3 regions of the Arthrobacter sp. RAF14 genome follow, and region 2 is predicted to be linked to each of the others. Evidence: riboswitches for the same ligand, from Rfam matches in the RefSeq annotation. Region 2 holds a riboswitch; each other region holds the start of a gene.
What was found. A riboswitch is a leader RNA that binds a small molecule or an ion and turns the genes downstream of it on or off. The one in region 2 is predicted to bind S-adenosylmethionine.
Positions count from the first base shown of each region.

Region 1: another riboswitch for S-adenosylmethionine. It lies ahead of AB4Y75_RS08455 (bifunctional o-acetylhomoserine/o-acetylserine sulfhydrylase); the one in region 2 lies ahead of AB4Y75_RS03755 (aminotransferase class V-fold PLP-dependent enzyme).
Region 3: another riboswitch for S-adenosylmethionine. It lies ahead of AB4Y75_RS16480 (DUF1737 domain-containing protein); the one in region 2 lies ahead of AB4Y75_RS03755 (aminotransferase class V-fold PLP-dependent enzyme).

Region 1 covers NZ_JBFREG010000002.1:171,343-174,608, reverse strand. The annotation lists gene AB4Y75_RS08470 (hypothetical protein) at 1-113, opposite strand, end outside; gene AB4Y75_RS08465 (VOC family protein) at 369-1,007, opposite strand; gene AB4Y75_RS08460 (hypothetical protein) at 1,204-1,662, opposite strand; SAM riboswitch class IV at 1,841-1,958, shown strand; gene AB4Y75_RS08455 (bifunctional o-acetylhomoserine/o-acetylserine sulfhydrylase) at 2,047-3,266, shown strand, end outside.
Region 2 covers NZ_JBFREG010000001.1:799,654-802,919, forward strand. The annotation lists gene AB4Y75_RS03750 (methyltransferase domain-containing protein) at 1-516, opposite strand, end outside; gene AB4Y75_RS03755 (aminotransferase class V-fold PLP-dependent enzyme) at 690-2,099, opposite strand; SAM riboswitch class IV at 2,137-2,252, opposite strand; gene hisN (histidinol-phosphatase) at 2,325-3,146, opposite strand; gene rsgA (ribosome small subunit-dependent GTPase A) at 3,211-3,266, opposite strand, start outside.
Region 3 covers NZ_JBFREG010000011.1:28,494-31,759, forward strand. The annotation lists gene AB4Y75_RS16475 (NADP-dependent oxidoreductase) at 19-930, shown strand; SAM riboswitch class IV at 1,138-1,244, shown strand; gene AB4Y75_RS16480 (DUF1737 domain-containing protein) at 1,253-1,732, shown strand; gene AB4Y75_RS16485 (rhodanese-like domain-containing protein) at 1,729-2,130, shown strand; gene AB4Y75_RS16490 (O-succinylhomoserine sulfhydrylase) at 2,134-3,266, shown strand, end outside.

The sequences.
Region 1 (3,266 bases), on a different contig from region 2:
GACCGCTGCGTCGGAGACGGCTGGGCCGGTCCGGGCTTCCCGCCGTCGGGGGTGCACGCCGTGACCAGTACGGTCAGCGCGGTGAGCAAGGCTGCGAGTGATTTCTTCTTCATGGCCCTCCCTCTGGGCTATGACGCCACACCCGTCGGAGCGGGGTGGCGGGGTCCACGGCGGCACCGCTGTCCGGCACGGCCGGTTCGGACCGTACGGGAAATGGCACCGTCGCCTGTGGACCCATGGTACTGATGCGAGTGGTGACGTTAAGGCTCCCGGCATGGACAGCCCGCACCAGGGGGTCAGACGAAAGAGGCCGCCGCTTCCGAGAGATTCGGAAGCGGCGGCCTGAACCCGGACTGAGCCGGTGGGACTCAGAGGGTCACTGAACCCTTGGCCGTTTCGAAGGTGACGGACATGATGCCGGGGGTGCCGTGCGGAGCGATCCACTCCACGGCGACGTCCTCCAGCGGGTTCTCCACTTCCTCGCCGAGCCATTCGGTCACGCGCTCCGCGGAACCGGCGATGGTGAGGCTGGAGACCCGGACGTCACTCGGGTACACGAGCGACGGATGGAGGGTGGAGTCACCCTCCCACTTGAGCATGTACGGCACCTGCGGGTCCGCGAGGAGACCCAGGATGCCGATCTGCTTCCAGATGAGCTCGCGGCCGTCGGGGAACTTCCGGTTCCCGGGGACGGCTTCGCGGCCCAGACGTGATTCAAAGGGGGCCAGGTCGTCCACGGCGACGCACCAGCCCATCCACCCACCGCCCATCGCGGAGCGCGCACGGACGGCTTGGCCGAAGGGCGCCTTGTCCGATGCGGGGTGGTCCAGGACTTCCACGACCTCAAGGTATTTGTGGTCGGCCAGGGGGAAGATCATGTTGCGGGTGCCGAAACGGGGGTGTACCCCACCGCGCACCGCGTGCAGTCCAAGAGCGGCAGAAATGCGCTCCGCCGTGGCCTGTAGGCCATCGCGTTCACAAGCGTAAGAAACGTGATCCATGCGCATGGCATCATCCTTGCACTTTGTGACAAGGCACTCAGCTTAGGGTTACCTAAGTCACTCGGCGGCAGTGGTTTTCCGGGAGTCCGTGCGGATTTCCCGGGTTCCGGGCTTGGGTGGGCATGGCCGGAAGGGGCGACCAGGGGCCGCAGCGGTGAGGCGACGCACCTGCCGCGGCTCTGGCCACGGCAGAGTCATCGGCTCAGTTGCAGACCGTGACGTGGCGGTAGCCGAGCACCCGGTCGCCCGCCCGGTTGTACACATTCGCGGCGATGCCGACGCACTTGCCTCTCATGTTCGTCAGCTGGACTCCTCCGGCGTAGTACTCGTAGATCCCGTGGTCGTAGGAGTACACCGAGCTGGTGGCGATGTTGAGGCCCAGATTGCTGCTGCCGGCCTTGTTGTCGTACAGCATGGCGCACGCCGTGCCGCCGTTGTTGCTCGAGTACCAGTACTGAATCGTCGCCGTCGTACCCGGAACCGCGTAGGTGTTCTTCTTGATCCCCGCGCACTGTTTCACGATCTGCCCGTGCTGTTCGAGCGGTCCGGCGGATGCCGGAGCGCTCGAGGCCAGCAGGCCCGCGACGGCGAGGCCGGCGGTGGTGACAGCGGCCAGCAAGCGGCGGCCGAAACGTGGTGTGTGGTCTGTCTGAGTGCTCATGATGAAACTCCTCGGTGATGCAGGTGAGTGATGGTTCAGAGTCAACCTCACAGGTCCGCGGAGGGGAATGGGCAGACCTCCCCATTCGCGGGGATCCCGGCGGAGGGAAGCGTGCTCCGGGACGTACTGTGACGCACGCCTTTCCCGCGCCGCTCCCGGCCCTTTACCCTGATTCTCAGGTCATGAGTGCCAGCACTGAGCCCCGGCTTGCTGGCCGGCAACCCTCCGTCCGCGGCGGGGTGCCCCGGGTGAAGACCGGGCGGGTCGGCATGCACGCCGGCACGCAAGCGCGGGCCGTGGGCGCCGTCTACCTCCCTTCCGGGAAGGCTGACGCCGGCGATGGTGGGGGAGACCGTTCCTGGCCCTTGAAATCTAAGGAATGCCATGACCAACAACTGGTCCTTCGAAACCCGCCAGATCCATGTCGGTCAGGAGCCGGACGCCGCCACGGGCGCACGGGCCCTGCCGATCTACCAGACCACGTCCTTCGTGTTCCCGAGTGCCGAGAGTGCGGCCAACCGCTTCGCGCTCGCGGAGCTGGCCCCCATCTACACCAGGATCGGAAATCCCACCCAGGATGCCGTGGAGCAGCGCATCGCCAGCCTCGAAGGTGGCCTGGCCGCCCTGCTGCTCAGCTCGGGTCAGGCCGCGGAGACGTTCGCGATCCTCAACATCGCGGAGGCCGGCGACCATGTGGTGGCCAGCCCCAGCCTGTACGGCGGCACGTACAACCTCCTGGCCAACACCCTGAAGAAGTTCGGCATCCAGGTCACGTTCGTCGAGGACCCGGACAACCTGGACCACTGGCGCGCCGCGGTGCAGCCGAACACCAAGCTGTTCTTCGCCGAGGTGGTCTCCAACCCGCGGCAGGACGTCCTGGACATCGAGGGCGTCGCCTCCGTGGCCCACGAATCCGGTGTCCCGCTGATCGTGGACAACACCCTCGCCACCCCGTACCTCATCCGGCCGCTCGAATGGGGCGCCGACATCGTGGTGCACTCCGCCACCAAGTACCTGGGCGGCCACGGAGCGGCGATCGCCGGCGTGATCGTCGACTCCGGCAAGTTCGACTTCGGAGCGGACCCGGAGAAGTTCCCGGGCTTCAACACCCCGGACGAAAGCTACAACGGCCTCGTCTACGCCCGGGATCTCGGCGCCGACGGCGCTCTGGGCGCCAACCTCAGCTACATCCTCAAGGCGCGTGTGCAGCTGCTGCGTGACCTCGGATCCGCCGTCAGTCCGTTCAACGCCTTCCTCATCGCCCAGGGTCTGGAGACTCTCAGCCTGCGCGTGGAGCGGCATGTGGAGAACGCGCTCAAGGTGGCCGAATTCCTGGAGGCCCGCGACGACGTCGAGCGCGTCGCCTATGCGGGACTGCCGAGCAGCCCGTGGTTCGAGCGGGGGCGCAAGTATGGCCCGAACGGCATCGGCGCCGTGGTGGCGTTCGAGATCGCCGGTGGGCTGGAGGCCGGCAAGGCCTTCGTGGACGCCCTGGAACTCCACTCCCACGTGGCCAACCTGGGCGACGTGCGCTCCCTGGTCATCCACCCCGCCTCCACCACCCACGCCCAGCTGAGCGAGGAGCGCCAGCGCGCCGCGGGCGT
Region 2 (3,266 bases):
GATGACGTCGCCGGCGTGCATGATGCGGGACAGCCTGTGCACCCACGGGACCGAGGTGTCCAGCTGATTCCAGACCAGCGCCAGGGTCCCGCCCGGGCGCAGGACCCGGACGGCCTCCGCGCTCGCCGCCAGGGGGTCGAACCAGTGCCAGGCCTGAGCCACGGTGATCAGATCGGCGCTCTCCGCCGGGAGGCCGGTGGCTTCCGCGGTCCCCTCCACCGTCGCGACGCCGGGGAACTGAGCGTGCAGTTGCGCGAGCATGTCGGCGGACGGCTCCACGGCCGTCACCTCAAGGCCGAGGTCCACGAGCAGCTCGGTGAACTTGCCGGTTCCCGCTCCGAGATCCACCGCGGACCGTGCTCCTGCGGGAACGCACCACGAGGCCGCTTCCTCCGGATAGGACGGCCGGACCTGCGCGTAGTGTTCCCCGCCCTGCTCGAAGGCCCGGCCCATCTCCCGTCGGGTGGAGGTGTCCATGCGGGGACCACCGGGTGGGGAGACGTGACGGGCTGACATGCGGGTGACTCCTGGACGACGACGGACGTCTCCCGCGGGCCGCCGGGAGACACTGCCGTTAAAGAGTGGCACAAGCGGGACGGGTGCGGATCCCCTCGGGGCGGAACCGCCGCCCGGACCCGACCCGCAGCCGCCCGGCTCAGCCTGCGGTGGTGCTCGGTCCGCGGTGGTGCTCAGTCCGTGGTCGTGCAGGGCGCGGCGCCGGCCGTGCCGGGGGTGTTCGGGGCCCAGTGAGGGTAGCTCCGCTCGTCGTTCGCCGGGACCCAGCGTCCGGCGTCCACGACGTAATCCCAGCCCAGACCGTGCTCGCGGAGCCGGCGGATGCCCTCGATGAGACGCTCGGCGTCCTCGAGCCGCGAGCCCAGGCCGAAGCTGGCACGGAGGGAACCGGCCGGCAGACCCAGACGCTTGAGGAGCGGATGCGCGCAGAATTTGCCGTCCCGGAGCCCCACCCCGTGCTCTGCCGAGAGGTAGGCAGCCACCAGGCCGGCGTCGTAACCCTCCACGGAGAAGTTCACCACGCCGATCGAATCAGCAGAATCGCTGAAGATCCGATGCACGGTGACGCCTTCCAGCGCGGAGAGGCCCTCCTCCAGGTGCCGGCGGATGTCCGCCTCATGCTGCTGCCACGAGTCGTGATCCAGGGAGGCGAGGACCTGGGTGGCGCGTGCCAGGGTCGCTGCGCCGAGCACGTTCGGAGAGCCGCCCTCGTGGCGTGCCGGGCCGGTGGTCCACACGACGGTGTCGAGGCGGGCCTCGCGCACGGCGCCGCCGCCCAGCAGGTGCGGTGTGCCGGCGTCGAGCCAATCGGCGCGGCCCACCAGGACTCCGGCGCCGAACGGCGCATACAGCTTGTGGCCGGAGAAGGCGAGGAAGTCGACGTCGAGCGCGGTGATGTCGATCCGGCGGTGCGGCGCCAGCTGGGCGGCGTCCACCACGATCCGGGCGCCGTACTCGTGTGCCAGGGCGGCGAGCTCGGCGATCGGCAGGATCTCCCCGGTGACGTTGGACGCGCCGGTGACGGCAAGAAGGGCGACGCCGCCGGTTTCGAGTTCCTCCCGGAGGGCGGCGACGGTGGCGGCGATGGTCTCGCGGGCCACCAGGCTCCGGTGCCCGACCCGCTGCCAGGGGAGCAGATTGGCGTGGTGCTCGATGTCCAGGTAGAGCACGTCGCCGGCCTGTTCGCCCTGGCGCTGCGGCAGGCAGCCCGCCAGGACATTCAGTGAATCGGTGGTGTTCCGCGTGAAGATCACCAGGTCGTCCGGGCGGCCGCCCACGAAGTCGCGGACGATCTCCCGGGCGTTCTCATAGACCGAAGTGCTGATCTGGGAGGCGTATCCGGCGCCGCGGTGCACGCTCGCGTAATACGGCAGGATCTCGTTCAGATAGGCCGAGACCACGCTGAGCGCGGGGGCGGAAGCCCCGTAGTCGAGGTTTGCGTAGCGGACCGCGCCGCCCTGGATGAGCGGGGCCTGAATCTCCGCGCCGGTGACCGCGGCGAACGGATTGGCGGCCAACGACGGCGCGTGACCGCGCTCGTTTCCTGCGACGGCGGAGCGGGGGGCGAGGGTGTTGACGGACATGCTGGACCTCTGCATCGTGAGGGGCCCGCACAGGCGGGCACCGCGCTTGCCGCACCACTTTCTGTGGACGGCCTGGTCGTCACCCGGGGCACCCCACCGCGTCTGGAGGGTTGCCGGCCAGCAAACCGGGGTTTAGCGCTGGCACTCGTGACCTGATTACGAGAGTAAAACAGCGGCGCGTCCCCGAAGGAACGCGCCGCCAATATTACGAGGAATATGACCTGCTCAGGGAGCCTGCAGCAGATCGTCCAGCCCGGGGTTGAGCCTCCGGAGGAACTCCGAGTGCAGAATGCCGTTGCTGGCCACCGCGTTGCCGCCGAACGGGCCGTCCTGGCCGTCCAGGGAGGTGAAACGCCCACCGGCCTCGGTCACGATCGGGACCAGGGCCGCCATGTCGTAGAGGTTCAGTTCCGGTTCGCATGCCAGATCCACGGCGCCTTCGGCGAGCAGGCAGTACGACCAGAAATCCCCGTAGGCGCGGGTGCGCCAGACCGTGTCATGAAGGTCGAGGAATTCGTCCCGCAGGCCGAGTTCCTTCCAGCCGCCCAGGCTGGAGTAGGAGAGTGAGGCGTCCTCGAGACGGTGGACGTCGGAGACCTTCAGGCGGGTCGCCGAGGCCAGGGACCGTCCGGTGTAGGCGCCGTGACCCTTGGAAGCCCACCAGCGGCGGCTCAGGGCGGGGGCGCTCACCACGCCGACCACCACTTGATCATCCTCGATGAGGGCGATCAGCGTGGCCCAGACCGGCACGCCGCGTACGAAGTTCTTGGTGCCGTCGATCGGGTCGACCACCCAGCGGCGCGAGGAATGCCCTGTGGTGCCGAACTCCTCGCCGATGACGGAATCCCGCGGACGGGCCCGGGAGAGCTGAGCGCGGATGTACTCCTCGGCACTCCGGTCCGCGTCACTCACGGGCGTCAGATCCGGCTTGGTCTCGACCGTCAGATCCTGGGCCTTGAAGCGGGCCATGGTCAGGGCATCCACCTGGTCCGCCATGACATGGGCAAGCCGGAGGTCATCGGTGTAGTTCTGGGAGGAGTCCGTCATGGGTTAAACCGTACCCACAAAGCGAGCGTCCCAGCTCATCCGGGCCCCGGACGTGACCGCGCCGTCAGGGCGTGCCGAGCTCCTTGGCCTCGCGTTCCTCCTGGGTTCCCGCGTCCAGGA
Region 3 (3,266 bases), on a different contig from region 2:
GCAGAGCGAGGAATCACCATGACACGTGCAGTGCGGTATGAAGAGTTCGGCGGTCCGGAAGTCCTTCAGCTGGTGGAGGTCGCGGTGCCGCAGCCCGGTCCGGGCGAGGTCCGGGTCCGCGTCACCGCGGCGGGCCTGAACCCGGTGGACTTCAAGATCTTCCACGGCGGTCCCGTGGCGGAGGCGTTCGGCGGCGCTCCGGGTTCCGGCGTGGGCAACGACTTCGCCGGCGTGGTCGACGACCTCGGCGAGGGTGTCACGGACTTCGCCGTGGGTGTCCGGGTGTTCGGCGGCAAACGGCACGAGGCGGTGGCGGACTTCGTTCTGGTGCCGGCCTCCTCGCTCCACCGGACCCCGGACGGGCTCTCGGACCAGCTCGCAGCGAGCCTGGACCTCGCGGGACGCACCGCGGCCGCCGCGATCGACCAGTTGAAGCTGTCCCCGGAGGACACCGTGCTGATCGGCGGAGCCGCTGGCGGCGTGGGCGTCCTGGCCACACAGCTCGCCGTCGCGACGGGTGCCACGGTGATCGGAACCGCCTCCGAACGCAATCACGAATTCCTCCGCGGGCTCGGGGCGATCCCCGTCACCTACGGCGAGGGCCTGGCGGACCGGGTGGCGGAGATCGGCACGCCCACGGCTGCCGCCGATCTCAACGGCGCCGAGGTGATCACCGTGGCACAGGGCTTCGGCGTGCCGGCGGAACGCATCACCGCGATCGCCGCACACGGGCACCCGGGCGGCGGGTTCACGGCCACGGGCGGCGGGGATGCCGCTCCCGGCTCGCTGGAGCGCATCGCGGCGGCGCTTGCCGACGGTTCGCTGGTCCTGCCCCTCGAAGCAGAGTTCCCGGTGGAGCAGGTGGCTGACGCCTACCGGCTCCTGGAGGAGGGACACGTGCGGGGCAAGGTCGTCGTGACCGTCGGCTGAGGCGGAGGTCCGGGCGGGCCAGGCGGCTTCGCCCACGGAAGTTCGGTCTGCCCACCGAAAAATACGTGGGTGAACCGAACTTCCGTGGGTCGGTCCCAGCGGTCTGTTCCGCAGGCCGCAGCCGGGGCCGGTTCATGACAGAAGATGAAGCCTCCCGTCATCCTTCTCCCCGCGTCTCCCCGGGGCCTGGTGCTAGATTTTTTGCAGAGTAACGAGTACCGGTGACAAGCCCTGACTGACCGGTCGGCAACCCTCCAGACGCGGCGGGGTGCCTCAGGTGACTACTCGGCATGTGTCAACTGCAAGCGCGAAGGAGCCCCACTTGCCTGCCCGCAAAGAACCCACGTCCACTCCGTCCGGAACCCCCGGAACCCCCAAGGCCACTGCACCCCGGAGCACCCCGGCCAAGTCCGCCGCCCGGGCTCCGCGCACCACCAAGGCCGCGGCCGCGAAGCCCGTCACGACGACGGCGACCGCCCCCGCAGCCGAACAGCCCGCCGTGGCCGAGGCCGCCGTCGTGCCCCAGAGCGCCCCGGAGACGGTCCCCGCAGTGGCACCCGCCCGCCTGCCGTACCGCCTGCTGACCGGCCCGGACACGCGCGAGTTCTGCGAACGCGTCTCCGCCGCCCTGGCCGACGGGTACATCCTTTACGGCAGCCCGTCCGTGACGTTCAACGGGGAGACGGTGATCGCCGCGCAGGCCGTGGTCCTGCCGTACGCCCCGCCCGCTCCCCCGGCACCCATCGTGGACCCCTACGCCGTGCCCGCCACCGGCTTCGCCCCGTTCGGCGGTGCCCTGTGAGCTACGCGGGAGACCTGACGCCGCAGCAGGCGTGGGACAAGCTCAAGGAGGGCGCCGTTCTGGTGGACGTGCGCACCGAGGCGGAGTGGGCGCACATCGGCCGCCCCAAGGCTCCGGCCGGCGAGCCCCTCTTCATCCAGTGGAATCTGGCCGGCGGCGTGCCCAACCAGGGCTTTCTGGCCGAACTGAACGATCAGGCCCCGGAACCGGGCACCACGGATCTGGTCTTCCTGTGCCGCTCGGGCCAGCGGTCGATCGCCGCTGCGGAAGCCGCGACGGCGGCCGGCTGGTCCTCGTACAACGTCCTGGAAGGCTTCGAAGGCGTTCCGGACCGTTTCGGGGAGCGCACCGTGAACGGTTGGAAGAACAGCGGCCTGCCGACCACGATCGGGGCGTGACGCATGGCGTTCAATCCTGAGGCCGCGTCCTGGTCGCCGGCCACCCAGGCGGTGCGCGGCGGTCTGGACCGGACCAACTTCTTCGAGACCTCCGAGGCCCTGTTCCTGAATTCGGGCTTCGTCTACGATTCCGCGGAGGCCGCCGAGCGCGCCTTCACCGGTGAGGACGAGCGTTTCGTCTACTCGCGCTACGGCAACCCGACCGTCGCCACCTTCCAGGAACGGCTGCGGCTGCTCGAAGGCACCGAGGCGTGCTTCGCCACGGCGTCCGGCATGTCCGCCGTGTTCACGGCCCTGGGCGCCCTGCTCGCCGCCGGGGACCGCGTGGTGGCCGCGCGGTCCCTGTTCGGCTCGTGCTTCGTGATCCTGAACGAGATCCTGCCCCGCTGGGGCGTGGAGACGGTGTTCGTGGACGGCCCGGACCTGGAGCAATGGCGTGAGGCGCTGGCCGTGCCGACGCAGGCCGTGTTCTTCGAGTCCCCCTCGAACCCGATGCAGGAGATCGTGGACATCGCCGCGGTCAGCGAGCTCGCGCACGCCGCGGGCGCCACCGTGGTGGCCGACAACGTCTTCGCCACCCCCATGCTGCAGCGCTGCACGGATCTGGGGGCCGACGTCGTCGTGTACTCCGGGACCAAGCACATCGACGGTCAGGGGCGCGTCATGGGCGGCGCGATCCTCGGGACCAAGGAGTTCATCGACGGACCGGTCAAGAACCTCATGCGGCACACGGGGCCGTCGCTGTCGAGCTTCAACGCCTGGGTGCTGACCAAGGGTCTGGAGACGCTCGACATGCGTGTCCGTCACTCGTCCGCCTCCGCGCTGACGCTGGCCGGCTGGCTCGAGCAGCAGCCCGGGGTGAACTGGGTGAAGTACCCGCTCCTGACCTCGCACCCGCAGTACGAGCTGGCCGCGCGGCAGATGAGCGCCGGCGGCACGGTGCTGACCTTCGAACTGGCCCCGCTGCCCGGCGGCACCGCCAAGGATGCCGCGTTCAAGCTGCTCAACGGCCTGCGCGTGGTGGACATCTCGAACAATCTGGGCGACTCCAAGAGCCTCATCACACATCCCGCGACGACGACGCACCGCGCCATGGGCGCCGAAGGCCGGGCCGCGATCGGGCTGGGCGACGGCGT